2 regions of the Peribacillus sp. FSL K6-1552 genome follow, and region 2 is predicted to be linked to the other one. Evidence: riboswitches for the same ligand, from Rfam matches in the RefSeq annotation. Region 2 holds a riboswitch; the other holds the start of a gene.
What was found. Region 2 has a riboswitch for cobalamin ahead of NST21_RS27440 (ABC transporter substrate-binding protein). Riboswitches for the same ligand answer to the same signal wherever they lie in the genome.
Positions count from the first base shown of each region.

Region 1: linked by a shared signal. The riboswitch ahead of nikA (nickel ABC transporter substrate-binding protein) and the one ahead of NST21_RS27440 (ABC transporter substrate-binding protein) in region 2 are both predicted to bind cobalamin.

Region 1 covers NZ_JBBOST010000001.1:2,441,257-2,456,551, reverse strand. The annotation lists gene NST21_RS11965 (beta-propeller fold lactonase family protein) at 1-916, shown strand, start outside; gene nikE (nickel import ATP-binding protein NikE) at 1,565-2,359, opposite strand; gene NST21_RS11955 (ABC transporter ATP-binding protein) at 2,379-3,350, opposite strand; gene nikC (nickel transporter permease) at 3,366-4,196, opposite strand; gene nikB (nickel ABC transporter permease) at 4,199-5,137, opposite strand; gene nikA (nickel ABC transporter substrate-binding protein) at 5,174-6,805, opposite strand; cobalamin riboswitch at 6,961-7,149, opposite strand; gene NST21_RS11935 (aspartyl-phosphate phosphatase Spo0E family protein) at 7,735-7,905, shown strand; gene NST21_RS11930 (ABC transporter substrate-binding protein) at 8,423-9,511, opposite strand; gene NST21_RS11925 (acyl-CoA dehydrogenase family protein) at 9,594-10,670, opposite strand; gene NST21_RS11920 (acyl-CoA dehydrogenase family protein) at 10,667-11,821, opposite strand; gene NST21_RS11915 (enoyl-CoA hydratase/isomerase family protein) at 11,999-12,817, opposite strand; gene NST21_RS11910 (IclR family transcriptional regulator) at 12,838-13,578, opposite strand; gene NST21_RS11905 (CaiB/BaiF CoA transferase family protein) at 13,645-14,832, opposite strand; gene NST21_RS11900 (heavy metal translocating P-type ATPase) at 15,135-15,295, opposite strand, start outside.
Region 2 covers NZ_JBBOST010000001.1:5,710,878-5,726,172, forward strand. The annotation lists gene NST21_RS27430 (heme ABC transporter ATP-binding protein) at 1-386, opposite strand, end outside; gene NST21_RS27435 (FecCD family ABC transporter permease) at 392-1,447, opposite strand; gene NST21_RS27440 (ABC transporter substrate-binding protein) at 1,410-2,378, opposite strand; cobalamin riboswitch at 2,557-2,733, opposite strand; gene NST21_RS27445 (polysaccharide deacetylase family protein) at 2,821-3,684, opposite strand; gene NST21_RS27450 (ABC transporter ATP-binding protein) at 3,819-4,664, opposite strand; gene NST21_RS27455 (FecCD family ABC transporter permease) at 4,661-5,659, opposite strand; gene NST21_RS27460 (ABC transporter substrate-binding protein) at 5,674-6,804, opposite strand; gene NST21_RS27465 (hypothetical protein) at 6,801-7,415, opposite strand; gene NST21_RS27470 (hypothetical protein) at 7,412-8,029, opposite strand; tRNA gene NST21_RS27475 (tRNA-Arg) at 8,429-8,502, shown strand; gene NST21_RS27480 (nitroreductase family protein) at 9,066-9,614, opposite strand; gene NST21_RS27485 (DNA topoisomerase III) at 9,687-11,879, opposite strand; gene NST21_RS27490 (ABC-F family ATP-binding cassette domain-containing protein) at 12,245-13,795, shown strand; gene NST21_RS27495 (ATP-grasp domain-containing protein) at 13,904-14,851, opposite strand; gene NST21_RS27500 (class I SAM-dependent methyltransferase) at 14,945-15,295, opposite strand, start outside.

The sequences.
Region 1 (15,295 bases), 3.3 Mb from region 2:
TTCTGTCACTGTCGTGGATTTGGAAAAACGAAAACCGTTGGCCGTCATTACCGGTTTCGCCCAACCAAGACAAGGCATAAAAGTCTCTCCAGATGGAAAATACATCTTTGTCACGAACTTTCAAGGAGATAAAGTATCCATCGTTGATGCCGCAACACAGAAAATCATTCGTGAAATATCAGGTTTCTCTATGATTCGCGGAATTTCGATCACTGCTGATGGAGGTACATTGTATGCCGCGAACAGCGGACGCAACAGCATTTCCGCAGTTGATACACTTGACGGCAATATAAAGAGTGAAATCAAAGTGGGTCGTGAGCCATATGGTGCTTCTCTTTCGCCTGATAACAAGCTCCTTTTTGCAAGCAATAAAGCTGACAATACGATTGACGTAATCAATGTCTCTGATCACCGCGTAGTTAAAACAATTGACGGTTTCAATGAACCAAGACAAGCAATTGTCTTTAGCCACGACGGGGAACGGGCTTATGTATTAAATCGGGATCTCACTATTGCACGTGTGAATGTTAAGACCTTCTCCATCACGGATATAATTCAGGATGAGTCAAAAAAGTACAAGCTTAAAATGCTAAGATCAGACAAAGTAGGGACATATTTAGCAGATCAAGAAGGAATGACCCTTTATTATTTCACAAAAGATGATTCTAGCGTCAGTAATTGCAAAGGTCAATGTAGTGAAATTTGGCCGCCTTTCCATGCAGATAACATTATCTCCGCTAAAGGATTCAACAAAAAAGAGTTTAAAACTATCATAAGAGATGACGGACAAAAGCAAACAACTTATAAAGGGCATCCACTTTATTACTTTGTGAAAGATAAGCAGGCCGGTGATATAAATGGACAAGGCGTCAATAATGTCTGGTTTGTTTTAGGCAAAAAGGTTTTTGAGGAATAATTAAGTTTAGTTTTGCACAAATAGTTAGAAATCTCTCAATAAAACCGTTCATATTTGAGCAGATGAAAAATAAAAGAAAAATAGTTTTGTTTCACAAAAAATGGTCCTAAAGTATAATAAATGTCACTTTTTTATTCTAGAATTTGCTTAGCGCATGTTTTCCGCAAAAACTACCTAGACCCCTTATATAAAGACTGAAAAAAAGCTGAACAGTATATTGCTGAACGTTTTTAATGAAGTACCGTTATACCAAACCGGATAAGCTGTTGTTTTTGAATAAAGATTGTTAATAATGGTTTCCTATTCTTGAAGAAAACTCTAAAAAATTCAAGCCACCTTCTAATGATAGGTGGCTTTGTTTTATTCGAATAAGGTACTGGTTTAAAATCTTCATAAAATTTTAACTTGATGGTGATAGATTCTGCCGACAAAACACAGATATTATACGCTATCGCGTTTTTCACTTTAGACCTCATTAAAGAATAAATCGGCACTTATATTATTGATAAAAACAACGGAGAACGGAATCCCATATAGATATACCAGTATAAGAGATGGAATGGCTTTACAGCGGAGCTTAAACACTTGATTTTTCAGATATTCCGTTACTAACCTAATTTCCCACATCACAAACCTATAATTAACGCATCACAATATTCCCGGATATGGAGGCAGCACAGAAGACAATAACTTTTTAGAAACAGGATGTTTTAATCGTTCAAGTTGTTCCAAATCATCTAACCATTCAACAACCTCACCATTGTACATTACCGCTAGACGGTCTGCGATGTAATTGACTGCCTGTAAATCATGGGAAATAAAGAGATATGAAAGTTGAAACTCTTCTTTTAATTGTGCCAAAAGATTTAATATTTGTACTTGAACAAGAACATCTAAAGCACTTACAGCCTCATCAAGAATAATTAACTTTGGCTTTAAGGCAATCGCTCTTGCGATATTGATTCTTTGTAGCTGTCCTCCACTGAACTGGTATGGGTATTTACGAATATCTTCTGGGCTTAACCCAACGATCTCCAAAAGCTCCTGTACTTTCTTTTTCTCTTGAACAGACGTAAGCCTTTCGTAATTTCTTAACGGCTCAGCAATGATCTCCCCTATAGTTAGTCTTGGGTTAACAGCGCTATAACAATCTTGAAAGACAACTTGCAGATTTCGCCGTAACTCCTTTAATTCTTTTGCTTTTAAACAATAAAGGCTCTTCCCCTGAAACCATACCTCTCCCTGATCCGGCTTTTCCAGTCCCAGAATAATTTTACCCAGGGTACTCTTTCCAGATCCACTTTCTCCAACGAGGCCTAAACATACTCCTTCTTCCATAGTTAGAGAGATGCTCTTAATGGCTTCAACAGATTTACGCTTCCCAAAAACAGGGTTCCCCAACAAGTATGTTTTCTTTATTCCTTTCAACTCAAGCAAGCTCACTCTTCATCCACCTAACTCTTTATCTTGATTTTACACATCGTACTAGATGGTCTTTTTCATACTCTTTAAATTCAAGATTATAACTTGAACATGTATAATCTGCGTCCTCACATTGTTCTAAAAATGGGCATGTTTTTTCACTATTTATTAAATTGGGGCGCGAAACGCTGGCACGTTTTTCAATCCTTATCTTTCTTCTTGTTAATCCAAGTCTGGATTCCAACAAGACTTTGGTATACGGGTGCATTGGGCTATTTAACAACTTCAACACTGGTGCTTTCTCAACGATATAGCCGCCATACATCACAGCTACTTCGTCAGCTAACTGAGCAATCACCCCTAGATCATGTGATACTAATAAAATGCATGTATTGTATTCTTTCCTTAACTTATCCAACTGTTTCAAAACCTGGAGTTGGTTTGTCGAATCAAGTGCAGTCGTCGGCTCATCAGCGATGATGATAGATGGACTTAAAGACATGGTAATCGCAATCATAACCCGTTGCAGCATCCCGCCGCTTAGCTGAAACGGATATTGATTCAAGACATTCTCTGGATTAGGCAAGTCCGTTTTTTCTAAATACTCCACAGCTATTTTCCGCGCTTGCTGCTTCGTTATGGGCAAATGAGTTCTAAGTGTTTCAATAAAATGCCGCCCTATCGTCCTCACAGGATTAAAGGCGATCATAGGGTTTTGCATAATCATAGCGATCTCACTACCCCGTACTTTCCTTAAGTCTTCTGTGGAAACATTTAAAAGATCAATATTTTTAAACTTGATACTCCCTTGTACCACCTTTGCCTTTTCAGGTAAAAGATTTAACAAAGACATGCATGTCATCGTTTTCCCTGATCCACTTTCTCCGACAAGGCCCAACACTTTCCCAGCCTCGAGCTTAAAGCTGACATCATGGACAGTTTGAGTCACTCCATACGGTGTCGTTACAATAACATTCAAATTGTCTACAGTTAGAATGGGGTCTTGTCCCATCTTCTATCCTCCCTTCTATTCCTTTTTTAGGTCTAGAGCATCCTTCAAAGCTTCGCCAAACAAGTTAAAAGCAATCACAACGATGAAGATCATCATCCCAGGGTACAGCATCAATGAAGGGGTTTCTCTAAAAAATGGCTTACTATCATTGATCATCATTCCCCACTCTGCATCTGGAGGCTGTATGCCCAGACCTAGAAAAGAGAGACCAGAAATCGCCAAAATAACTCCTCCGATGTCCATAAAGATTAATACAACAACTTGAGAGATGATGGCAGGTAAGATATGTTTGATGATAATGATACTCCTTGGTGTCCCGCATATTTTGGCTGCTAAGACAAAGTTTTGCTCCTTTACACTAAGTACCATACCTCGAATGACGCGTGCATAAAAAACCCATTGGACAAGCACCATCGCCAAAATCAGATTGCCAAGACTCGGTCCTAAAATCCCGACTAAAGCAAGGGATAGAAGAAAGCTTGGGAATGCCATGAGTATGTCACACATTCTCATGAAAAGATAATCAACCTTACCCCCTATAAAGCCTGCATACATACCAAGTGGGATACTAATAATCATCATTAATCCCATGACAAGGAAAGCTGTTCCCAACGAGGTTCGTGTTCCATAGATTAATCGGGACAAAATACATCTCCCTAAATGATCAGTCCCCAATGGAAACTGAGATGAGGGCCCTTGCAGCTTCTGAACGATATCAATCAAGTTCGGATCATTAGGAGCCAAAAAAGGAGCAAAAAGAGCCAATACTGTCAGGAAGGAAATAATCATGATGCTGATCATCATGAGCTTATGTGTCATCAGCTTTCGTTTCACGTTTTGCACCACTCTTATTTCTCTCCCTCCCAGCGTATACGAGGATCCAGGAAAGAATATGTAAGATCCACAAGAAGATTACAGACCACAAAGATCACACCCATAAATAATACACACCCCTGAATCATCGGATAATCTTGATTTAATATAGATGTGACAAATAACTGTCCCATGCCGGGCCAAGCAAAAATTGTTTCAACAATAACCGCTCCGCTTAGCATGTTACCGAAGCTCATGCCAAGTCCAGTTATCACAGGTAGTAAGGACTTTTTTAAGACATGTCTGATAACGATTAGTCTTTGGCGCAACCCTCTCGCTCTAGCATAAACAACAAATGGCTCATTCAAATTTCCCAGCATACTAGCACGAAGCAATCGCATATACGTACCTATATACGCAAAAGCCAATGTCAAGGAAGGAAGCACTAGATGAGCCAAAGTCCCCCTTCCCAATACAGGAAATAAATCTAACTTTACTGATAAAAAATAGATCAAGAGAAAGCCAAGCCAAAAGGTTGGCATAGAGACACTTACAAAGGCTAATATTCTGCTAAACTGATCAACAAATTTCCCCTTGTAAATAGCAGAAAACATTCCTAAGGGTAAACTAATAACAACAATAAAGATAAGCGAAGCAAATGTTAATTGAACTGTTGGGAAGAAATGTACCACAATTTCTTCCCATACAGAGTTATTGGACACATAAGACATCCCTAAATCCAATTGCAACACTTTTCCCAGCCACTCAAAATACTGGACATATAAAGGCTTGTTTAATCCAAGCTCAACTCGAAGGGCTGCCACTGTCTCATCCGTAGGAGGAATATGTGACGCCCTTAAGTAAGCTACTGCCGGATCTCCAGGAATTAAGTGAAGCAAGATAAAAGTGATGAGAGAAATTCCTAATAAAATTGGAATTAAACTTGTGAGACGTTTAAAAATAAACCAACTCATGTAGCACTCCTTAAGTTGTTTTTAAGTATCCCCACTTCAATTAACGTCAATTGAAGTTAAAGGGACCTCAGCTTCTTGAGGTAAAAAATCTACTCCACTAATGTTTTTTTGATATACTGCTATATTAGACTGATAAGATATCGGTAAATAAATTGCTTGTTCGTGCAATGTCGTTAATATTTCTGAATATAGTATTTTTCTCTCTTCTTCGTCTGTAGTTAATAATACTTTCTTAATTTTCTGGTCTATTTCTTTTTTTATTGGCAACCCTAATTGAGCGTTATAATCTGGACCACCATTTTCCGTATTTGTCGTCATAGCTGCTAAATAGGAATGTGGATCAAATGGTACAGCCCAAGTAGATGTAAATAATAAATCAAATTCACCTTGAAATGCATTTGTCCAAAAAGTATTAGTTTCTTGACTAGTCAACTTAACATCTATTCCTAGCTTTCTAAAATCACCTTGGGTAAATTCTGCGATTGACTTTTGGATGTTGTCTGTACTATTAAACAGTAATTCCAATTGCAATTCTTTTCCGTCTTTTTCTCTAAATGGTTTCCCCTTCACTTGTTTCCATCCAGCTTCATCCAATAACTGTTTTGCTTTTTCTGCATCATATTCATAAGGCTCTATATTAATTTTCGTGTATGGCAAAATAGGTGGAAACAAAGTATCAGCCTTTTTTTCCATACCATAAAAGATCTTATCAATAACAGCCTGTTTATTAAAAGCATGTTGGAGCGCTAACCGAACTTTAAGATCTTTAGTCGCTTCTCTATTTGAGTTAAGAAGCAGCGTTCTTGTAGCTGTAGGTTCTGACAATTTGGTTTCATATTGCCCTGAATTCTTCAAAAATTGGAATGAATCTTGGCTTATGACCCCGTTTCCAAAAATAAAGTCGAGTTCTTTTTTCTCAAAAGCTAATACTCTTGACTCACCGTCAGTAATGACTTTAACAACCACCTTATCTACTTTAGGTTTAGTACCCCAATACTGTTCATTCCTTTTAAAAACTGCAAACTCATTTTTCTTATATTCACTCAATACCCACGGTCCTGTGCCAATCGGAGACTTGAGTCCGTCCTTAAATGTGTTTTGACTGTCAGGAAAAGCAGCTTCGCCTACAAATCGCAACGGTCTGATGTAAGTTAGTTCTTGAAGAGTTGGATAATACGCGTTGTTCAAAATAAGTTTAAATGTATATTCATCTATTATTTCAGTACCTTTGATTTGGTTAATTAATTCCACCCATTCATGTTGTTTGCGATTAACTAAAATGGTATCAAAGTTTTTCTTAACGATTGCAGCATTAAAGAGGGAACCATCGGAAAATTTAACATCTTTCCTCAGATGGAATACATATTCTTTTCCATCTTTCGATATATCCCAGCTCTCTGCAAGCCAAGGCTGAATTTCTCCGCCTTCACCGTAATAAACAAGGGATTCATATACCATAGCCTGGGAAAAAAACTCATTCGGAAAATATGTGTGTGGATTTAAGTCACCTATATCCCCTGGCCATGAAAAAGTAACAACTTTTTGTTTATCTTTATCTGATGTATTTTCTTGATCTATTGTTGTGTTGCTGCAACCAGTAACAAAAATTGTGAAAATTACTAGTAGTCCAACAAAAGAATGGAATAAATTAGACCGTTTTAAAAACATGTTTTCTCACCTTCAATTATGGAATTTTATCTATTTGAAAAATTACGAAATATAAAAAAGCATTTCCAACCAGATTTAACGGTCAGAAATGCTTATAGTTTAAGAACAAATTCGTCTTCTAGCACTCTAACACCTCCCTATCTCCCGTAGGTTTAACAGCATTTTTAGAACGGGCAGGTTTTCTGACTTAGGTTCATCATCTCCATGCGTCTTCCCGGATATTATCCAGTGACTTCCTTGCATAGGACTCACCATTACAGCGGCGGGACCGTGCCGGATTTTGCACCGGCTTCCCTTTTAAATATTCGCATTTAAACGAATATACCCATTCCAATACTATATGAAATTTTCCCTCATATTCATAGTAAATAATAGAGCTTGTCTATCCTAAAATTATTTTGTCGAAACCATTTGTTACTTCTTAACACTTTATTAGTTTCATCTCTAAGTAATTTTTGATAAACCCAGCTACTAATCCTATCCATCTAGCAATAAACGAAATACAGTTAGTAAAAAGGAGAATAAACAGGTTCTCTTTAAAATTCAACAAATTTTAAATTCTCCTAAATTATACAGTTTTACGATTACAACTCTCTCAAAATGGAGATATTCACTATATGAAAATAAAACCAAAAAAAGTTTACCTAATACAAATTATATTCGTTATTGCAAATTTATGCTATATCAAATTAAAGTCCTGATGTTTTTTAACGGCTCGTTATGTATGGAAGTAATAATTTTATATATGAATAGTTATCTGTAACGACATATATCGAATGATAGTGAGGAAGATTTGTATTGCTCCCGTCAGAATTTGTTTACTTTAAATAAGTAAATACTTACTATAATATTTAAAATCATCCTAATTTATGTAATAATAAATATACTACAATAAAGGAAAGGTTTTGAGGGGATTTTCGTTGGAAAGTATGGAACTGCTACATAATAAAATAGAGACAATGAGGAAAGAATTAATAAATACAGCCTTGAAACATGGATTCTCCTCACCAAAAACATTACATTTGAGCCAAGAACTTGATAAACTCTTGAATATACTTGTGCATGAACAGGAGTCGCTAACTCCAATAGGCCTTCAATAAGATGTAAGGGTGCTTCTCCACTAAGTAAGTAGGCTTGAAGCCTGATGATCATATTTTCTCCTTTCTACCATAGGGCTTCATGGTTCAATAGCGGGAAAACAGTTGGATCCCTACTTAAAAAGTTCATGAAAAGAATTGATTTCCTTTCTGTTTTTTAAAACATATTAACTCCTACTGTAGAGAACGGATTTATACGTTTTATCATATATCATCCGTACATAAAAAACATATGCAAATATCATTCATTAAGGTAGTGGTAGTGCAGCTGGAAGAAAGCAAAAACTCCCCTCTTTTCTTGTGAAGAGAGCTTAGCTTGCATATTGAGGTCCTTTATTGGATAGAGTACGCGAATACAATTGAATATTAGGAAATGCACACCATTATCCATATTTAAGAAAAGTGATTATAAATAAAATCTCTAATTGAAGAACCTTAGCTAGAGTTGCCTCAAACGTTACAAGGTTGCCTATTGCCATACTAGAAACCTATCGAAAATATAGAGAGCCTCTTAAAACATTTATTTTAATAGTTTTCCAAGTTCAGGCGTTACTTCTTTTGACCACCTGTCTGTCCATTCACTTCGGATTTCAGCTAACTTCTTAACATCAGGCTTATATGTCTTATCTGATTCTTTTAGTCCAATGACGCTTTCGTATTTCTCAGGTAGCTTCATACCTTTAAGAACAGGATAGAATCCTGCTTCTGCAGATGTTTTTTGTGATTCCTCACTAATTAAGTAGTTAATAAAATCAATTGCTTCTTGTTGATTTGGAGAATTTTTCACCAACGTTGCACTAAAGGCGTGCATATATACTCCTTCTTTTGGCACGACCATTTTCAAAGGTAAACCAGAATTTACTGCTAGGTCAGCAATTACATAGCTTCCCATTACAGTAACATCGGCTGCCCCTTGTTGAATAGCGGGCATCATCTGAGTAGAATTTTTATAAAAAGTAGAGGAATATCCGGCTAGTTCCTTTGCCTTTTTTAACCCAGGTTCTAAGTTATCTATACTACCTCCGTTGGCCAACGCAAAAGAATATAGGGTGTTAAAGCCCCAGTCGTTAGAAATATCAGCAAATGCTGTTTTCCCCTTATATGCAGGACTCGCTAGGTCATTCCAAGATTCTATTGGCTTGATTTTATTCTTTTTAAAAGATTCTGTGTTGTATGCAGGAGCATTAACAAGACCAAATGCAGGTGCGGCAACATTATCTATAGCTATAAAACGAGAATCAACATTTTTTAAGTTAGGCACCTTTGTTTCATCAATGACTTCAACAAGCCCTTTTTCATTTGCACGAGGTACATCTAATGGAACAAAGAAAGCAATATCAATTTGAGGAGCTTTTTTCTGTAATTCTACTTTTGAAAGAATCTCACCTGATAAACCAGCAATATAATTGATTTCAATGCCAGTTTCTTCTTTGAATTTCGGTGCAATTTCTTCACGAATTATTTTCTCGATTTTTCCACCATTGCCGGCAATAGTGATTTTTTTTGTAGTTCCTTCCCCTGAGGCACCGGTTGATTTTTGTGGTGTGGGGGCACAGCCAGACATAGCAGCCAGCATCAATACTACAAGCAAGCTAAGAATCTTTTTCATCTTTCATTCCTCCTTGTTTTGGATGTTTAGTCGAAAGTAATTTTTTGAAATCGCTTTCATTTATATCATTTCTACTACACTGTTAAACAATCTTACTGTTCATCGAAGTAATTAACGCCCATAAATTATCCGCCCCTGAACTTAAAACTTCCTCACCCAGTTTTTGAGACCAAAAATCCTCATTTCCAAACTCATCACGCCATGACCAAAGTCTTCTAGTGCTATGTTGCAAAGAATGTTCATCCGTAAAACCCATTGCACCATGAATTTGATGTGCAATGGGTACCCCAAGACTGGCAGCATCCCCTACTCTAATTTTAGCTATCATGATTTGTTTTTCTCCATCTTCTGCTATAAACGCCTTGATTGCTAAATCAGTAACCGCTTTTGCTGCGGAAACTTCACCTGCTAAAATTGCTATCTGTTGCTGCACGGCTTGAAATTTCGCTATTTGTCTTCCAAATTGTTCTCGTTCAGTTGAATACGCAACGCTAAGTTCTAAAACTCTTTCTAGCGCCCCAGTCATTTGAACGGAACGAACTAATGCACCTAAATACAATATCTTATCTTCATCAATTTCCACACACCCCGAAACTGATTTATTTTCCACAAATACATTTTTGAAATCCAGGTGATCTCTTGATTCACCTGCGAGGTTTTTTCCTGGCTCAATTTGACATGCATCTTGATCTACAATAAATACCATTTTTCCTTCATCTGAATCTCCTAAAACTACAATTGTTTGAGCCGTACGAGCCCATGGAACGTTTTTTGCTGAACCAGATATAATATAACCATTTGATTTTTCTGTAAAACTAATTTTTTGCTCTTTTGAACTTAATACTAGTGTCATAGGCTTATTTGATATAGGTAAACCGGCTTTGGATAAAATCCAATTCGCTATAAAAGTTTCTGCGATAGGCACCGGAGCAGAGAAATTTCCTGCAATTCTTAAGAAGTTAAATGCATCAGTTAGACTACCGCCAGAACCACCGGATTCTTCAGATATCCCTATAGTCGTCATGCCTGTTTCATTTAACATTTTCCATAATTTAACTGGAAATTCACCTTCTTCAGAATCATCAATAAGATCTTTTGTACATAAGTCTTTTAACAATTTCCGAGATGTATCCTCTATAATCTGGCTTAAGTCAATCACTTTATTCCTGCCCCCTTTGCAATAATTCCCCTTAATATTTCTGTTGTACCACCACGAAGTGTAAAACCAGGGGAGTGTAAAATTGCTGTAGCTAACAAAGAATTAAAACGTGGATTCGAGTTCTGTGATGGTAATGAGACAAGTAAACGCGCGACTTCTGCGACTTTACACTCAAACTGGGTACCTAAATCTTTTACTAAAGCAGCAGTAATGTCGGGAGAAATACCTTTTTGAAGTAAACGTGCCACACCTAAAGATAACTCACGTAATGTAGTTAGATGGGCCACCAATCTTCCAATGGAGATGTTACGGTGCTTATCTAATGTATCCTGTTGTAAGACACGAATTAACTCAACAAATAATGGAAATGTACTTAAAAAGCGCTCTGGGCCACTTCGTTCAAAAGCCAATTCAGCCAAAATTTGTTTCCAGCCATCTCCAATTTTTCCGACAGCCATTCTATCCGGAATGAACACGTCTTCTAGGATGACCTCATTAAAATGATGTTCCCCTGTCATTAACCGAATAGGACGTATCGTTACACCTGGCGATGATAAATCTACAATTAATTGACTAAAACCTTCATGTCTATTTTCTGTTCTAGGTGAGGTTCGACATAGTGTCATCATGTAGTGCGAGAAATGAGCTCCACTTGTCCATACCTTACTTCCATTAAGTAGCCAGCCTTTATCAACTTTCTTCGCACTTGTTGATATTGATGCTAAATCTGAACCTGAATTTGCTTCACTCAGTCCGATTGAGAAGTATACCTCACCTCTAGCAATGCGTGGAAGTATCTCTGCTTTTTGACTTTCATTTCCATAACGTAATAAAAGAGGACCTGACTGTCTATCTGCGAACCAATGTGCTGCAACAGGGGCACCGATAGCCAACAATTCTTCAGTGACAACATAACGTTCTAATGCTGTTCGTTCATGTCCGCCATATTTTTTAGGCCAAGTCATCCCAAGCCATCCACGCTGACCAAGCTTACGGCTGAATTCAGGATCATATTTACTTAGCCATGAATCACAATGGGGCACAAAAGAACCCTTTTCCAATTCCTCCTTAAGAAAACTACGAACTTCATTTCTTAGCTCTTCTGTCTTTCCTGATAATTCTACTGATTGTAACTCTAAACGCTTTACCATACAATTTCACCCCTGAAAGTGTTATTTAGCATAGATTATCAACCTATTGTTCTTTCTAAACGCCTAAACTAAATTTCCTCTACTAATTGTTCCAAGAAATAAAGAATGATTTAATTTCACAATTTTTTTCGCCTTTATACCTCATTTAATTTGCTCACAACGTTAATATTATCTGAATCATTTAAAGTTTGGCTTACGTTTCTCCATCATTGCATTCATGCCCTCTTGATAATCTGGATGTTCGGTAACTATCCCCATAAAGGAGGAAACCATATCGAGCGATGTTCTTAAGTCTGTCTTTTGACCATGATACACCGTTCGTTTTATCAACCGAATCGCTTGTTGCGGACCTCTGGCAAGACTACTCGCCAACTGATAAACTTCCTCCATCAACGAATCATGAGGGACATGTCGTGTAATGACTCCTAAATCGAAAGCTTCTTCTACATCAATAATTCTTCCTGTCCATAATAGTTCAAGTGCTTTGTCCAACCCTATCAGTCGAGGTAAATAATAACCACCACCATCACCTGGTACAAGCCCTAGTCTTACGTATCCTTCGCCAAGTCTCGCCCTTGATGAAGCTATTCGCAGGTCACAATGTAAAGCCATATCTAGTCCTGCACCTATGGCATCACCATTAATCGCAGCAATTGTCGGCTTATCTATTTCTTCCATTAGAAGTGGAATTCGTTGAACATACTTCCATAAACTATTCTTCCGATTTAATCCTGTAGTAGAAAAATCCTGTTCATTATCCCCATCAAGATTCAAAAATCCTAGCCCTTCTTTCATTGCTTTAAGATCGCCGCCTCCACAGAAAGCACTGCCATTTCCAGTCAAAACTAAAACCCGAATATCATCGTTGTCCCTTACTTCTTCTAAAGCCTTAATCCATGAATTAATCATCTGTATACTGAATGAATTCTTTGCATCCGGTCGATTTAATGTAATTGTAGCCACACCTTCTTGTACTTTAAAAATCAAATCAGTCATATCGTCACCCCTATAATTATTTAAGATAATTTTTTTGAAATATTAAATGCAGTTTCTTTTACAAGTTTTATATACAATTCTATTTTTGATTCATCTACTCTTGCTGTTGGGATAACCAAGGAAATAGATAAAAAATCCTTGTTATACCGCTCTTTAATTGGGGCACTAATCGAAAATGATCCAACTACACGTTCACTTTTACTCATCGCATAGCCTTGTTCTCTTATGACCTGAATTTCTTGTTTTAATTTTTCTTTATCCGTAATCGTTTCCTTGGTTATGGGCTCTAAAGTCATGCTGTCTAATAGCTTATTAACTTCATAATCCGAAAGTAAAGATAATAACGACTTAGCAGATGCACCTGCATACAATGGTGAATATTGACCAATATATGTGAGAGACCTTAATTCATGGTTACTTGCTACATATCCAATACACTTCCTCATGTTTTGATGGATGATACTTAAACAGACTGTTTCACCGAAAAATTCAGACAAGCTTTTCATTTCTGATTTTGCTACAGACATGAGATTAGAGTTTTTTTCCACCAGATGGCCTAAAAAATACAGTTCAATACCTAGTCGATAAGATTTCCTTTCCTCATTCTTATCAATTAATCCTTGTGATACCAATGTATTTAATATTCTTTGCAGGCTTGATTTAGATAACCCTAATTTTCGATGAAAATCAGCTAATGTAAGCTCTTTCTCTTCTGGTGAAAATGATTTTAATACTTCAATAGCTCGATTGATTGTTTGCATATCGACATCTTCCTCGCACTTTTTTTACAAACTTCGATTTTTTGAAAGCGTTTACTTTTTTGTGTTTTAGATTACTCCTTCAGATTTTAATCGTTCTATTTCATTCATATCCAATTTTAATTCTTCTTGAAGAAATGACACTGTATGTTCACCTAGTAGTGGAGGGTGCTTCCTGATAGTCATTGGGGTATTTGAAAAACGTATTGGATTCCTTACTAGTTTAACCTTGCCTAATGTAGGGTGAGGAACTTCTTCCACCATCTTTCTCGCTTTAACTTGTGGATGCTTAAAAGCCTGTTCTATGTTGTTAACTGGACCGGAAGGAATCCCATTTGTAGAAAGGATTTGGAACCATTCATCTGCACTTTTCGTTAAGAATATTGGTTGAATTTGTTCTGTAAGTTCATCACGATTTTCAACTCTTGAACTATTGAATCTAAATTTATCATCAGATAGCCATTCAGGGCGGTTAAGCACTTCACAAAATTTATTAAATTGCTTGTCATTCCCTACTGCAATCATCATTGGCCTATCACTGCATTGAAACACCTGATATGGAACGACATTATTATGCTGATTACCTAACCTTTTAGAAATATAACCAGACATTAAATAACTACTAGCAATATTCGCTAATGAACTGATCTGCACATCTAACAAGGATATATCGATGTGTTGGCCTTCTCCCCCCTTATCCCTAACCCTTAATGCTGTTAAAATACTTATTGCAGCATAGAGAGAACTGTAAATGTCTACGACAGGAACCCCAACTCTAGTAGGATCTCCTTCAGCTGAACCTGTAACATCCATTAATCCACTTATCGCTTGTATTACCGGGTCAAAACCAGGTTCATTGCTGAATGGCCCCGTTTGTCCGTAACCTGTAACAGAGCACAAAATGATTTTAGGATTTTGCTGTGTTAAAGTCTCATAGCCAATCCCTAATCGATCTAATGTACCTGTTTTATAGTTTTCAAGAACTACATCAGCACTTTTTACTAGATCTAAAAACAATAACCTCCCCGTTTCACTTTTCAGATTAATAGTAACGGAACTTTTATTTCTATTCGCTGATAAATAATAAGTGCTTTCACCTTCAACAAAAGGTGACCAATCACGCATACTATCCGTTCCTTTTGGAGATTCAATTCTAATCACATTTGCACCTAAATCCCCTAATATCATCGAACCTGCAGGACCTGCATATATCCTAGATAAATCTAGAATTTTAATATCTTCTAATGGTAGATTCAAAAGTATTCCTCCCATTCATAAATACTAATTATCCTAGCCAACATGCAAAGTATGTACCGTTAATTGGTACGCCATACCATTTAAAAATATGTTACCATATATTTTACATTTATTCCATTATTTATTTTTTGATTTTTCTGAAAATAAAGTTAAACGACTTTAATATAATTTAAACAAATTTATTATCACCCAACATCAATCTCATTTGAATGAGAAATCAACAATATCCTTTACCAGAGCCAAAACGTAAAAAAAAGCATTGATACAAGTACCAATGCTTCTCCGAAATATTAATTTTATCTTTAAAGCTTTACCCTTTGCAGTCGAAGTGCATTTATAACAACGGATACAGAACTAAATGCCATGGCAGCACCTGCTAACCAAGGGGCAAGTAGCCCAATAGCCGCAATCGGTATTCCTATTACGTTATAGGCAAAGGCCCAGAACAGGTTTTGTTTAATAT
Region 2 (15,295 bases):
GCGACTCCCGTTTGCTTCATCACACGTTGGACAATCACCTCATCCTCAGAAGTCCAACTATGAAACCAGCCTGTTTGGTGAGCATAACGGCCAAGAGAAACAGTCTCTTTTACCGTATAAGAAAAGGCTAATGAGGAATGTTGAGGCAACACGGCTATAACTTGTGCAAGTTGTTTGGCCGAATACTCCTTCAAGTCTCTTCCCCTTATTCGTATGCTTCCTACCTTATAATCGAGAACCCCGCTAAGCATACTTAATAGCGTCGTTTTTCCGCTGCCATTTGGACCGAGAATCCCAAATAATTCCCCTTTATGTACGTCAAAAGAGACAGAGTCCAAAACAGCTTTATTGCCATATCCACCTGTTAACCCTTTAACTTCAAGCATGAATTCTACCCTTCTCTCCGTCTCTTTAATAAAATCAGGGCAAATGCCGGGGCCCCGATAAGTGAGGTAATTACACCAATCGGCAGTTCCGAAGGCGCAATGATCGTCCTTGCTACAAGGTCAGCCAAAATTAAAAATCCGCTTCCTACGAGCAAAGATAACGGCAACAAATGCTTATGATCTGGCCCCCAAATCCTACGAACCAAATGAGGAATAACCAATCCTACAAAGCCAATCGTTCCCGAAACAGCAACGGCTGCCCCAGTTAATATCGAACCAGCTATCAGAATCCACATTTTTCTCCGCTGAACATTCACACCCAAATGCTTTGCACGATCTTCCCCAAACGTCATCGCATTCAATTCTTGGGTATTCATAATCAAGATCAACGAACCAATGATAAAAAACGGCAAAATAATCGCGATATAATTCCAGCCGCGCATTGAAACGCTTCCCATCAGCCATCCGATGATTTGTCTTAATTCCTCGCCCGTCAACGCAATCATTAATGAGATGAAGGCACTTAAAAACGAGCTGAAAATGATTCCGGTTAAAATAATTGTTTCTACTTTCATCGATCGATCCATTTTTCTCGCAAAAGTTAGCACACAGAAAATCGTAAGCAATGAAAACATAATACTTAACGTCGGTAGGGTATATAAACCGATCAACGGCAATGATATATTCAAAAACAATGTCAATACAGCGCCTACTGATGCTCCTGATGAAATCCCTAATGTGTAGGGGTCAGCAAGCGGGTTCCTGAGCAGTCCCTGAAAGGCTGCCCCGGCAATCGCAAGCGAAGCCCCAACCAAACCTGCAAGTAATACACGTGGCAGGCGGATGTTCATTACGATATTCGTCAGCATCACATCTGGCTCAACTGAGATTGGTAAATGAAAAAATTCCTTGCCGATAATTTGTATAAGCGCGGGAATCGGTACTGACACCGAACCAAAGGAAATGCCAATCGTCATTGCGAAAAGCAAAAACAATAACGCAATCAAATAAGCAAACGCCCACTTAGTTGTCAAATAGGTTCGGATAGACTGATTTGGCAAGTTCCTCTACTCCCTCTATTAAGCGTGGACCAGAACGGGTCACTAAGTCAGAATGGACATCAAAGACTTGACCATCCTTAACAGCAGCTACATCTTCCCATCCTTTTCGGCCCGTCACTTCACTGACTGGATCTTTTGTATAATAACCATATGTTGTAATAATGACATCCGGATTTGCAGCAATCATAGACTCTTCATCAATTTTCGCCCACCCGTCCAATTCGGCTGCTGCATTTTCCGCTGAAATTATGTTAAGCATTTCATTCATGAATGTATTTTTTCCAGGTGTATAAATATCCGGTGATGGCGAAACCTCTACTAGAACGGTTTTTCTTTCCTCATCCTTAACGGATTTAGCTTTTTCCTGAATTTCCTTCAGTTTCGTTTTCATATTCGCAACGATTTCTTTTGCCTTATCATGTTCTCCCGTTGCCTGTCCAATCATATCAATAGACTCATACACTTCGTCAAAGCTTTGTGCATCATTGACTACAAGGACATCTATTCCAGCATCCTTAAGCTGCTGCAATCCCTCATTCGAATTATGGGCACTGGATGCATGAGCAAGAACAAGATCAGGCTTTAAGGAAACGATTAACTCCGTGTTCATTTCCATTCCGCCAACTTTTTCAATTTCTTTCGTTTCTTCCGGGTAATTATCATTGTCGGATACACCAACAACCTTTTTACCCAAACCAAGTGCAAAGACCACTTCTGTATTACTTGGTATCAATGTAACAATTTTCTTTGGTTGTTCTTCTATCGTTACTTTTTCACCCGTTGCATCTTTTATCGTAATCGGGAAAGCTTGGTTTTCAGTATGATTCGTTTGTTGCTTTTCTTTCGTTCCTTCTTTTGATGTATCATTGCAACCAACCATCATACCTGCAGTTAGTAACATCACTAGAATCAGACCATAGATTTTCTTCATTTTACATCCCTCACAATCTTTTAATTCAATTTCCGACCACCTAAAGAAAACGCACCCTGAAGTGAAGAGGCGAATTTCAAAACAAAAGCATCTCCCGTCAAACGGAAGATGCTTGTATGGCAACAATATAATTACGGACTCAGAAGGTCTGCCACACACCTTCCCATCCGCGTAGGTTACAGGTGTACGAATCTTGGCAGGTCTCCTGGCTAATGGTCATCGTCAACGGCACCTTCCCATATCTCACATACAGTGGTACACAACCGCTAACTCCCATTTACAGTGGCGGGACCGCGTTGGTATTTCACCAACTTCCCTTTTAAGTCATTAAGACACCAAATCGTTCATATGTATATAATTTTCACTGCTTTTCATTATACACTATGTAAGAAATGATTATTATATGATTTTTCAGACTGATTCCGAAATACCTTGTCTTCAATTAATAACGTGATGCATTTTCAATCAGCGCTGCAAACCCATCGACTGACAATCCGGGTGAAATCCGAACTCGGTGCAGTGCATGCATCCCTTGGTCCCTTGAAGCTCCACCAGCTTCGGTGGTTACTGCCATCTTGTATCCAGCTTCTTCTGACAACCTAAGGCTCTCCTCGTTATACCGTCCAACAGGATATGAAAGTACTGTCGTGTCCTGTTGGAGAATACGATCGAATAAATCCTTTGACTGGACCATTTCAGCTTCCTGCTGCCCTACCGTCATACGGTTAAGCTCAAGATGGTTGATAGTATGACTTTCAATAGAAATCCCATTCTCGCTCATCTCCACCATTTGTTCTTCCGTCAGGTGATGACTTTTTTCAATAGATTTCCCGATCATAAAAACAGTTGCTTTCATATTATATTCTTTTAATATAGGAAAAGCCTCCGTGTAATTATCTGTATAGCCATCATCAAAAGTAAGCCAGACACACTTTTCACTTGGCATCCGATTTTCCGTTAAAACAAGAAATGCTTCCCTAGGGGATAATGTATAGTAATCATTCTCCCGAAGCCAGTTCATTTGTGATTGAAATTCCTCTCTTGGTACCCGAAGGTTATTACCTTCAGAAATGCTATGATACATCAATATTGGAAGTTGAACCGTGGACTCGGCTCTTATCCAGTTTCTCGTATCGATTTGTTCAGGATATAATCTGTCCTCCGAATTCTGCCCGGCGTCATTCTCCGCTGCTGCAACCACTTCAATGTTATCTTCCGCAATCGGTGCAGCAGTCTTTGTACCTATATTCTCTAAAACCCCTTGTGAACATGCAGGCAAAATTAAAATTCCCAGCAATGCTACCATCAATAAAACTCTGTATTTTCCCACTATCATTCTCCTAATTTTTTCTAGCATAATAGTACCAGAAAACTAGTAAATAATAAAGTATTCCATTTAGCGCAAAAAAAGGCAACCCGGTGGCTACCCTTTTTTCTGGATTAAAAACTAGTAAATCGACAAGTACTTTGATCACGCGGAATGCCTAAATCTTTCGGCACCATCGTTTCAATCAAAAAGTTCTCATCTTCTTCATAAATAATCTTCTTCATTTCAATTCCGAAGTATTCCTTCATCCGGGATTCTGTCATGACTTCCTGGACTTCCCCGTAAACGACCGGCTTTTGTTTTGCTGTCATTAACACATGGTCAGCAAGGAAAAACGCATGGTTTGGGTAATGCGTGTTTATGATACAAGAGATTTTCTTTTCTTGTGACAAACGCTTTAATGTCTGTAAAATCACAACCTGCTTTTGAACATCAAGATGGGATTCCGGTTCATCGAGAATGAGCACTTCCGGGTCTGATACCAGCGTACGTGCAATCAATGCTAGTTGCAGCTCACCACCACTGACTGTATTGCAGGACTTCCCAGCAAGATGGCCAATCCCTACAGTTTCCAGGGCTAGGTGAGCGGCTTCACGGTCCTTCACGGAAGGCTGGGCAAGCGCACTGATGTATGGGGCTCTTCCCATAATTACCAATTCTTCGAGTGTAAAACCAAATACCATTTTATGCGCCTGCGGAACATAGCCAATCCGTTTCCAGACTGTTTTGCGTGAAAGCGAAGGAAGCGGCTTTCCATCAATGAGCGTTTGACCTTTTTTCCAGTCCAGAAGACCTGTGATGCATTTTAACATCGTTGTCTTTCCTGCACCGTTTGGTCCTAGTATCGCCATTATCTCTCCGTCATTCAGCGAAAAGTTAATGTCTGTTTGGTAAAGGTAAGGAACTTCTTCTTTTTTCCGAGCATAAAAGTAATTTCCTCCCTGCACCTCGATTCTCATGACCAGCCACCTCCTGTTTTTCTAAGCAATATTGCGAAAAATGGTGCACCTATAATTGCCGTCAAGATTGAGAGTGGAATTTCTGTAGCCGTTACCGAGCGGGCCAGATTATCAATCAACAATAAATAGGCTCCACCGATTGAAAGAGATACTGGTAAGACTAGTTGATTGTTATTACCAACTAGCATTCTTGCAACGTGAGGAATAATTAACCCAACCCAACCAATGATACCGCCTATCGCAACTGAAGCAGCAGTAATAAGTGTTGCGCCAAAAATAACTGTCCACTTCAAACGTGTTACTGGAATACCAAGTGATTTAGCTTCATCCTCAGGCAACGTCAATAAATTTATTCTCCAACGAAGGGAATATAGAATCAGAATGCCCACAAGGATAATCGGTCCCCCGATATACAAGTCCTTATATGTTGCCGTACCAAGACTCCCCATCAGCCAGTAAGTAATCGCTGGCAGTTTTGCTTCCGGGTCAGCGACGAATTTTATCAAGGAAATCAACGCCTGGAATAATGCCGATGTAACAACACCAGCCAGAACGAGCATGAAAACAGGTGAATCTTTTTTTCCGCTAATCACGAAGGTAAAGACGATTGCCGCTAGGCCGAAACCAAGTGCCATCACTTGTGTAGCGAAGCCATGACCTAGTAATAGAATCCCAAGGGAAGCGCCAAACCCGGCACCAGCCGAAACCCCAAGGATATCCGGACTAACCAACGGGTTGCCAAACATACCTTGGAATGAGGCACCTGCGATTGAAAGACCAGCACCTATTAACAAGGCAAGCAAAATACGCGGCAGGCGTATTTGCAGGACCACTGTTTCTTCCATCTGCGTCCAAGTATGGTCAATTGGAAAAAAAGTTGATAGTAATATCTTGATTTGAGTCCCTAAATCCATTCCGTAACGTCCAATGCTTAGAGACAAAATAACCATGGCGATTGGTAAAATCCAGAACAGGAGCGTTTTCCATTTTTTCATATTCATTCCCTACTTTACTGTTTTGCAGCATCAGAAGAAGGGTGCAGAATATTCTCTACTTGTTCTTCCGTTACATCGTAATCATAGAATTCTGAATAATAGTCTGTGATTTCTCTCTTCATATCATAGTCAAATAGTTCAGGATGATTTTTCTGTGCCATCCACTCCAACATAAGCGGCGCATCCCCACTTGGCGGGAACCACCTGTAAATACCCAAAGGAATTTTATAAACATTTCCTGCTTGCACAGCCTTTACCTGACTCCAGTCTTGACCTTCAAATACATTGTTTGTTAGGTCTTCAGGTTGTGTAGTTGAAAAGTTTGTAATGTAAATAATATCGGGATTCCACTTATAAATTTGCTCCATATTCACTTCTTTTGTTCCGGTAACTTCTTCTGCCGTAACGTCGTAAGCTCCTGTTGCGTTTAGCCATTGATTACTAAAGAAGTTTTTACCGCCAACCATAATGCTTTTATCGCTGTGTTGGTAAAGTATTAATGCTCTTGGCTTATCTTTCTCTTTGATACCATCCAATTTTTCATCCAACTCAGCTTGGACCTTTTTGCCTTTTTCCAAGAACATGTCCGTTCTCTCAGTTGTTCCAGTAATGTCACTCGTCACTTTCAACCAACTGTTAAAGGTCGCTAATGGTTCAGCTGCCGCTACATCAATAGCACTTAAGGCCACCACAGAAACGCCTGCATCCTCTAATTTATCAATAGATTTTTGATTCTGTGAGTTTTCAAAATAAAGCTGCGGATTGATTTTCATTAATTCTTCTACGTTCACTTCACCATTTTTAATAAACGACGTATCCGCTTTTAAAATATCCGGCGACATGTCAGCAAGGATGGAATTCTCCGCCGCATTATAAGCATTCGGATGTAATCCAACAACCTCCTTTGTTGAGTTTGTAGCTACATACCATGTAGAAAAGTATGGAAGAATACCACCAACAGCTATGCGCTCCACTTTACCTGGTACAGTTACGTCACGGCCAAGCTGATCTTGAATGACTTTCTCCTCAGCCGTCGTTTGTTTTTCAGCTGTATCTCCTTTTGTTTCTTCCGCTGTATTGCCGCAGCCTGTAATCAAGGCTGCCACCACAGTTGTTGCCGCTAACATTGTCCATTTTTTCTTCATGATGTTCTCTCCCGTACTTCTTTTTTAAGCCATTTCGCCATCCCATGTAAAAATGGTTTGGATTGATCTATGAACCCTAATCCGATATGAAAGATTGGATCTAGTGTAGTAATAACTAATTCTCCGTTATATGACACGTCATCTATATAAATAATTGAGCGGCCGTCCGGTGTATCCACTAGTGATTTTGCACCTTCCGGAACTTTGAACGTTCCATGATAATGCCATTTCATATCTGACAGACATACATACTGATACAACGGATGATCTATATTATTAGCTGTTAACGGCAGGTCTCCGTGCTCTTTCACCCACCAACTAAAATTCACTTCTGAATTCTCCCAATATACTCCCTGAAGCCAATTGTCCAGTACTTCGCCGAAAACGACTAATCGCTTTCCTTCCTGAAGGAATTTAATGAAATATGATTGGTAACGTTTTAAAAGTAGTAGCGACATCCGATCATTAACAATTAGCGTGTCATATTGACTTAAATCATAGGTATGTAGCTGCCGAATTTGGAGCACATCGTCATACATATAAGCGAATTCTTCCATTTGAAAGAAGCGATGATGAAAGCTGTAACCGTTATCTAAAATTGCTACTTTCATTTCTGTTCCTCCTTGTTTGCTTCATATTCTTGACGAATCCAATTTAGCATCTGAGTGCTTAAAACGCGTGAACTATTTTCTTCAATACCGAAACGGTAAAGGTCTGTGCCAGCTCCAGCAACAATCGTGCCACCCGTCGTTTTCCGATCGATATAAATGATCGCTTTCCCATCTTGATCCTCAACAATGACTTCCGAATGTTCAGGAGCCTCTAAGTATCCTCTTGAGAAAAAGCCCCGAACTCCTTTTTTATGATTCAAATCATAAGGATCAATTCCATAGAACATTGGATGCACGGGCTCGGTAAGACGGATTTCACGGTCTCGCAAGGAAATAGGAGATCGCTTCCAATTCTCACAACCAGGTAGCCAAGGAAGGAAATTTTCAGCTTGTGAAAAAATGACGCCACCATCATTTAAATAGTCTTCAAGGATGTTTTTATGATCAAGTAAGAAGGCCTCTTCTACAAAATTCGTGATCAGGATCCCCGCATATGCAGATAAATCAGCGTATGGAATATCATATAATTGCAGAAATACTAACCCTCTTTTGTAGTCAATCTCCTGAAGCCTTGTAAATTGAATATCCGTACTTATATATGCAATAGGTTTCATAACTCACTCACTTTTCTTATATTAATATAATATATTCATTTGGTAATAATTGAAAAACCGCCACTCTTCTAATGTCTATTACCAATTTTATTTTATTGAAATAGAGTATTTACTATGGGTTCAGTATAGTTGATAATGATTATCAATGTCAATGAATATATTATGAATCTTCAGGAAACATAGTCTCTCCTTGCTTTAATAAATGGCTTGCTTCCCCTACTGAACTCAAGCAAGTTTCTTATATTAGACACCATCATTACCAAACTTTCTCCGACTATTAACACTGAACACCATCACTTGTTAAGCTATTATGATGAATATTTTCATAAGTATAAGCTATTAACTTGAAAAGTTTGCCTATAAGAAATATAATGAATAGGTCGTTGAACTTTTTTATATGTCCCAGTAGCTCAGTAGGATAGAGCGACAGCCTCCTAAGCTGTAGGTCGTAGGTTCGATTCCTATCTGGGACGCTAATTAGAAACAGCCAAAACCTTTTGTAAAATTGGTTTTGGCTGTTTTTTCGTTTACACATAAATCAAAAAAGTTTAAATCTAATAGTCTATGAATTTTTCATATTTTTAAGAAAATAAATGTTTTAACCTGTCCCATCCGGGTATACAAATACTGTAAGACATTCTCACCAAAGGAGATGATGTGCACGATGAGTACAATCAGAAGCCAATGGAACAAAGAGAATGACGCAGCGGTGTTTAGTCCCGGTGATCAGCGTTAGAGTTAATTGAAAAGTTAGATGATAATCAAGAAGGGAATTACTGGTCTTCTCACCCAAAGGAGGATACTGATTATGAGTATTTACAGCCTATGGAATCCAGAGAATGATGAAGCAATTTTCAGTCCGGGTGATCAGAAGCCATTCAGTACGCTTACACCATTAGATTCGGATAAACACACAAATGACTAACACTTGAATATGATATACACGGCACCGTACTGAATGAGATTTAATTGAAGTAGCGACATATAGAAAAGGATGGAGCATTCGCCCCATCCTTTTCTGCTGTTAATTGTTCATTCAAATAAATTTTGCGACTTCATTCAGCGGCAATCTTGTTGTCTGGAAAGAAGGTCCTGCCGACTTTCCTATCGCTATTAAGACAATAGGAACATAACGTTCAGGCACATCGAACTTTTCAATGAATTGCTGATTGTTAAATCCACCCATCGTAACGGGGTCATAGCCCTTGGATTTAGCAATCAACATAAGTTGCATCGAAACAAGCCCTGCATCAAAGTTAGCAATGCTTTCTCGAGTTTCCTTAGGAGCATGAGGGTACGTGTTCATTGTATTGCTAACCATACGTTTACGTGTTGCCTGATCCATAAATCCAGCTTCCACATTCATACCATAAATTTTGTCTACGTTTTTATACATTTCTGTATCCCCTAAAACGGCAATGACAGCAGAGGATGTTTCAACAGATTCTTGATTATTGGCAATCTGGCGTAATTCCTTTTTTATATTCTGATCCTCGATAACAATAAAGCGCCAAGCTTGGAGATTACTTGAAGAAGGTGCTTGGGTAGCTTCATCAAGAATATTGCCTGCGAAATAATTGTCCAAAACTTTCTGCCAAAAAAAGAAGAAGTCCTTCAACTTTTAGCCTACGGCAAACAGTTGAAGGACTCTTTTCTTTTATTTATCAAATTTCAGTTTAGCTAGAGCATCTGCCAAGGCAGTATTGATCGGCTCTTCTTTATTTTGCTTTTTCATATAATTGGAGACTTCATTTTTTGATACTTTTTGATTTTTGTTTTGCCCTCTTCGTTTATTGTAAGAAGAAAGTTTTTCGTGAAAGCCACATTTACAAGTGAATGTCTGCGCTTCTCCTTGACCGCGCATTTCCATCTTTTTGTGACACTGTGGACATCTGGCATTTGTTACACGTGAAACGCCTTTTTTGTAGCCACATTCGCGGTCTTGACAGACTAACATTTTCCCCTTTTTACTATTTACTTCAAGCATCAGCTTGCCGCAATCCGGACATTTGGTACCAGAAACATTATCATGCTTGAATTTTTGATCACTATTTTTGATTTCATGAACGATATTTTTGGCATAGGTACGCATATCGCCGATGAAAGCTTGTTTTGGCAGCTTTCCTTTTGCGATGGCCGTTAGCTTTTGTTCCCATTGTGCTGTTAATGCCGGAGAACGTAAGTCTTCAGGAGCCAACTCGAGGAGCTGCTTCCCTTTCGACGTAACATGAAGGCCCTTTCCTCTCTTTTCAATCAGAAAGCTGTTGAACAATTTTTCAATAACGTCAGCCCGGGTCGCAACGGTACCAATCCCACCTGTTTCTCCTAAAGTCCTGATGAGTTCTTTGCTTTCCCCAGCCATGAACCGAGCAGGGTTTTCCATTGCTGATAGTAATGAACCTTCATTGAATGGCTCAGGTGGTTTGGTTTCTCCATCTGTTTGTTTCACAGTTGAGATGACTAAATTGTCACCTTTTTGAACGGCAGGAAGCAGTTGCTCAACAAGGCCATCCTTAGCCTCTTCTTCATCGAATTGATGGTCATAGACTTCCTTCCAACCTGATTTCAAGACGACCTTCCCTTTAGCAATGAACGTTTCTTGGCCTATCTTAGCGGTGATAGTCGTTTGTTCATATTCAAACGGAGGCATTAATACAGCCAGGAATCTTTTGACAACCAAGTCATATATTTTTGATTCTTTGTCGCTCAGTTTTCCTGGAAGTGGCGTTTGCTCAGTCGGAATGATTGCATGGTGATCTGAAACCTTGCTATCATCCACAAACGATTTATTTGCTTTAATTGGACCACGTAAAATTCTTGATGCATACGGGGCATATGGCTTGATGCTGACAGCCTGTAATCTTTCTTTTAGCGTATCAACCAAATCCGTTGATAAGAAGCGTGAATCCGTCCTTGGGTAAGTCAAGACCTTATGGCTTTCATATAAGCGCTGCATGATTGATAACGTCTCTTTCGCCGAATAACCAAATCTCTTATTCGCATCTCGTTGAAGTTCTGTTAAATCATATAAAGAAGGAGCAAAGCTTTTCTTATGGGCTTTGTTCACTTCCACCACTTCCGCCTTTTTGTCTTTCACATCAGCAAGAACCTTTTCTGCCTTCGCTTTATCAAATGTGCGGACATCTTTTGATTGAGCATCCTGCCAAACGAGTCGCAACTTGGACTCTGCTGTTGCCGAAACACCATAATATTTCTTAGGCTGGAATTGTTTGATTTCCTCTTCTCTTTTGGCAATCATCGCAAGCGTTGGCGTTTGAACCCGACCGCAGGATAGCTGGGCATTATGCTTGGTTGTGAGCGCCCGTGTTGCATTCATGCCTACGATCCAATCTGCTTCCGCTCTAGCTACCGCAGAGGCGAATAGGTTTTCATACTCTTTTCCCTCTTTGAGCTTTTTAAAGCCATCTTTAATAGCTTTATCCGTTACAGAGGAGATCCAAAGCCGCTTGATGGGCTTCTTCACATTCGCTTTCTCGAGAATCCAGCGTGCAACAAGTTCTCCTTCACGACCTGCATCAGTCGCAATGATGACATCCTTGACATCATTACGGTTCAATTGCGTTTTAACCGATTGAAATTGCTTGCCTGATTGTTTGATCACGACTAATTTTAAGGAAGGAGGCAGCATAGGCAGGTCCTCAAGACGCCACGTTTTATATTTTTCATCATAAGTTTCCGGGTCGGCATGGGTCACCAAATGACCGAGTGCCCAAGTAACGATATACTGATCGCCTTCAAAAAAGCCATTACCCTTTCTTCCGCAATTCAGCACTTTTGCTATATCTCTTCCGACCGATGGTTTCTCGGCCAGTACGACTGTTTTACTCATAATAACATCCTTTCCCTTTTAAACTGCTTCCCTCATTATCTCATACAATTTATGCAGGAGCGATAAAGTACAAAGACATAACACGCAAAAAACATGATTCCCAATACTGTTTCATGTTCATTATTAAGAAACAATTATTCCTCAACCACTGTTTGCCTGAAGATTCGTAACCCGTTTTTCGATTGGTCAAGAGTCAGTAGTCAGTAGTTATAAGCCAATCTATATAAGTTTTCGAACATGACCCTTTCACTCACTCCGTTTAATAGAGGGCTCATATGTAAATAAGATTAGATAGCAATCTAGTACAGATTTTAGTATGATGAAACGTAGAGATTTTTTCAAATTAATTGGGAGGTTCAATATAAATGAGCTTACTTTCTATAGATAAATTAGCACACAGCTTTGGTGATCGTACCTTATTCAAGGATGTTTCCTTCCGTCTAATGGCCGGCGAGCATGTAGGTCTAGTCGGGGCAAATGGTGTTGGGAAGTCAACAATGATGAATATCATTACAGGACAACTGATTCACGATGAAGGACGGGTTGAGTGGACACCTGGTGTCGAATACGGCTATCTTGATCAACATACGATTCTTTCAAAAGGTAAATCGATTCGCGACGTCTTAAGGGATGCGTACTTACCGTTATTCGAGCAAGAAAAAGCATTGAATGAAGTAACAGAGAAAATGGGGACAGCTACTCCTGAAGAACTTGAAGAACTTTTAGAACAAATGGGTGAAATCCAGGACAAGCTTGAAGCCGGTGGTTTTTACAATCTAGATATTAAAATTGAAGAGGCAGCACGCGGTTTGGGATTAGATGCAATCGGATTGGACCGTGACGTTTCTGCCCTAAGCGGTGGACAACGGACAAAAGTTTTACTTGCCAAATTACTTTTAGAACAACCTGAAGTACTGCTCCTTGACGAACCGACGAACTACTTGGATGTGGAGCATATCCGCTGGTTGAGCAGCTACTTAAAGGAATACCCTAATGCATTCTTATTAATTTCGCATGATACCGAGTTCATGAACGGGGTCGTCGACGTCATTTTCCATCTCGAATTTTCAAAATTGACTCGTTACACGGCAACTTATGAAAAATTCCTGGAGCTTGCCGAATTGAATAAAAATCAGCACATCAATGCATATGAAAAACAGCGTGAATTCATTAAAAAGCAGGAAGATTTCATTGCTAAAAATAAAGCCCGCTACTCAACGACCGGTCGGGCAAAGAGTCGTCAGAAGCAATTGAACCGCATGGAACGCATCGATCGTCCGGAGACTGCAATGAAACCGACTTTTGACTTCAAAGAATCACGTGCGAGCAGCCGTTATGTATTTGAAGGGGAGGATTTGGAAATTGGCTACGACCGTCCATTGCTTCCAAAGCTATCGATGACCATCGAACGAGGGGAAAAAATTGCCGTAGTCGGCTGTAACGGAGTAGGAAAATCTACGCTGTTAAAAACGATTCTTGGTAAAATTGATCCTCTAAGCGGAAAAAGATCCCTTGGCGATTTCCTTTTCTCTTCTTATTTTGAACAAGAAGTGAAAGCAGGCAACACGACACCAATCGATGAAGTGTGGAATGCATTCCCACATCTCGATCAACCGCAGGTACGAGCCATCCTTGCTCGAGTTGGCTTGAAAAACGAGCACATTACACGTCCAATGAGCCATTTAAGTGGTGGTGAGCAATCGAAGGTCCGCTTGTGTAAGCTCATGCTTACCGAAAGTAACTGGCTGCTTTTTGATGAACCGACGAACCATTTGGATGTTGTCGCGAAAGAAGAACTAAAACGTGCATTAAAAGAGTATAAAGGTACGATTATCCTCGTCTGTCATGAACCTGATTTCTATGAAGATTGGATTACCAAAGTATGGGATGTAGAAGAATGGTCGAACCAAAATTAAATTTTTTTAGAGGGTGTCCGCATAAGACGGGGCACCTTCTTTTTATGTAAAAAAAAGACTGAAATGGTTATAGAATCCCCCTTTCAGTCAGCATCACTTTTTATTATTTTATTTGTTCAAGTTTTGTTTCGCCAATTCGGATCCTAGAAACTTCGCTAATTCAAGCATGCCATATTGGCCTGCTGCTTCCTCAGCGTCATTGTTATAATTCGTATTGGTATTGATGTCATACGTGTAGATTTCACCATTGCTATTACGAATGAATTCAATTCCTGCAATCGAAATTTCATTCGCTTGTAAAAACGCTTCATATTTTTCAATAATCGGATCATGAAAGTCTTGCACAATTTGAAATTTTGGTTTTTCTACTACCTCTTCACCGATCGGGCAGAACAAGTCACCAATTTGGCAGGCATCTGCCGGACAAAGCTCGAAACCTTCGGATGTATCAACCTCTACCGCATACATAAACTTGCCACCCACGAATTCACAACGGGTGATGAATGGCTCCGGCGCTTTTATGTATTCCTGAATTAATGTAATCCCATCAACTGGCTCATCGAATTCTGGACCTTCCACATAATGTTTCAAAGCTTCTACTGAGTGAAATAATTGAACACCGAGTCCCTTACCTGCACGATTATGTTTCGTGATAAACGAAGCGGTATTTAATTTCTCCGCTGCCTTCATGATATTTTCCTTGCCTACAGCTGCGATCGTTTGCGGAGTCTTAATTCCAGACTTTGTCAGTGCCGTATATTGATTGACTTTGCTGACCTCCAAACGAAGCGCTCGTGTCCCATTGAAGACTGTACGATTATGCTGTTCAAGCCACGCTAGCACAGATTCTGTCATTTCAGGCGCAAATCGGTGCCCACGAGTATGTGAGCTTGCACTCATACGGCTATAAAAAACGCCCTCTGGCGGTTCCTCTGTTAAATCCACTACACCCTGATCAAGATGCCATTCTTCATAGGGAAGTTCTAACTCATTCATTCTTTTGGTTAAATGGGCAGTCCATTCCTCATTTTCATGAATGATATAAATTTTACTCATAAAAGGTTCCTCCTAATTGTTTAAAATTTTATGTTTTTATCTGAGGCATAGAGACATCCTTTTTTATATGCGCTAACACTTTTGGCTGCATCCTTACACTCGTTCCGCAACCAAGGTATATGTTTTCGGAAGACCGATATCGTGGATCTTATGGTTTGGTTCTTCCTCAAGCACCTTGATCACAAGCCCTGATTGACCTACTGCCGTTATAAGTTCTCCTATTGTCCATTTACGCTGAACCACTTTTGAAAGGCTCTCTTTTTCTTCATCCGGCATATGCTTGGAAAAAGCGACCTCGTTGTTTTCAATTGCTGGAGCAAAATAGTTGCCTGCTACCTTATGCTTTTTACCATTAGAGGTAATGAGTTTTGTTGAAATCGGGTGGAATTCATGTAAAATGAACCGTCCACCTGGCTTTAAAATCATTTTAATTTTTTCGAATAA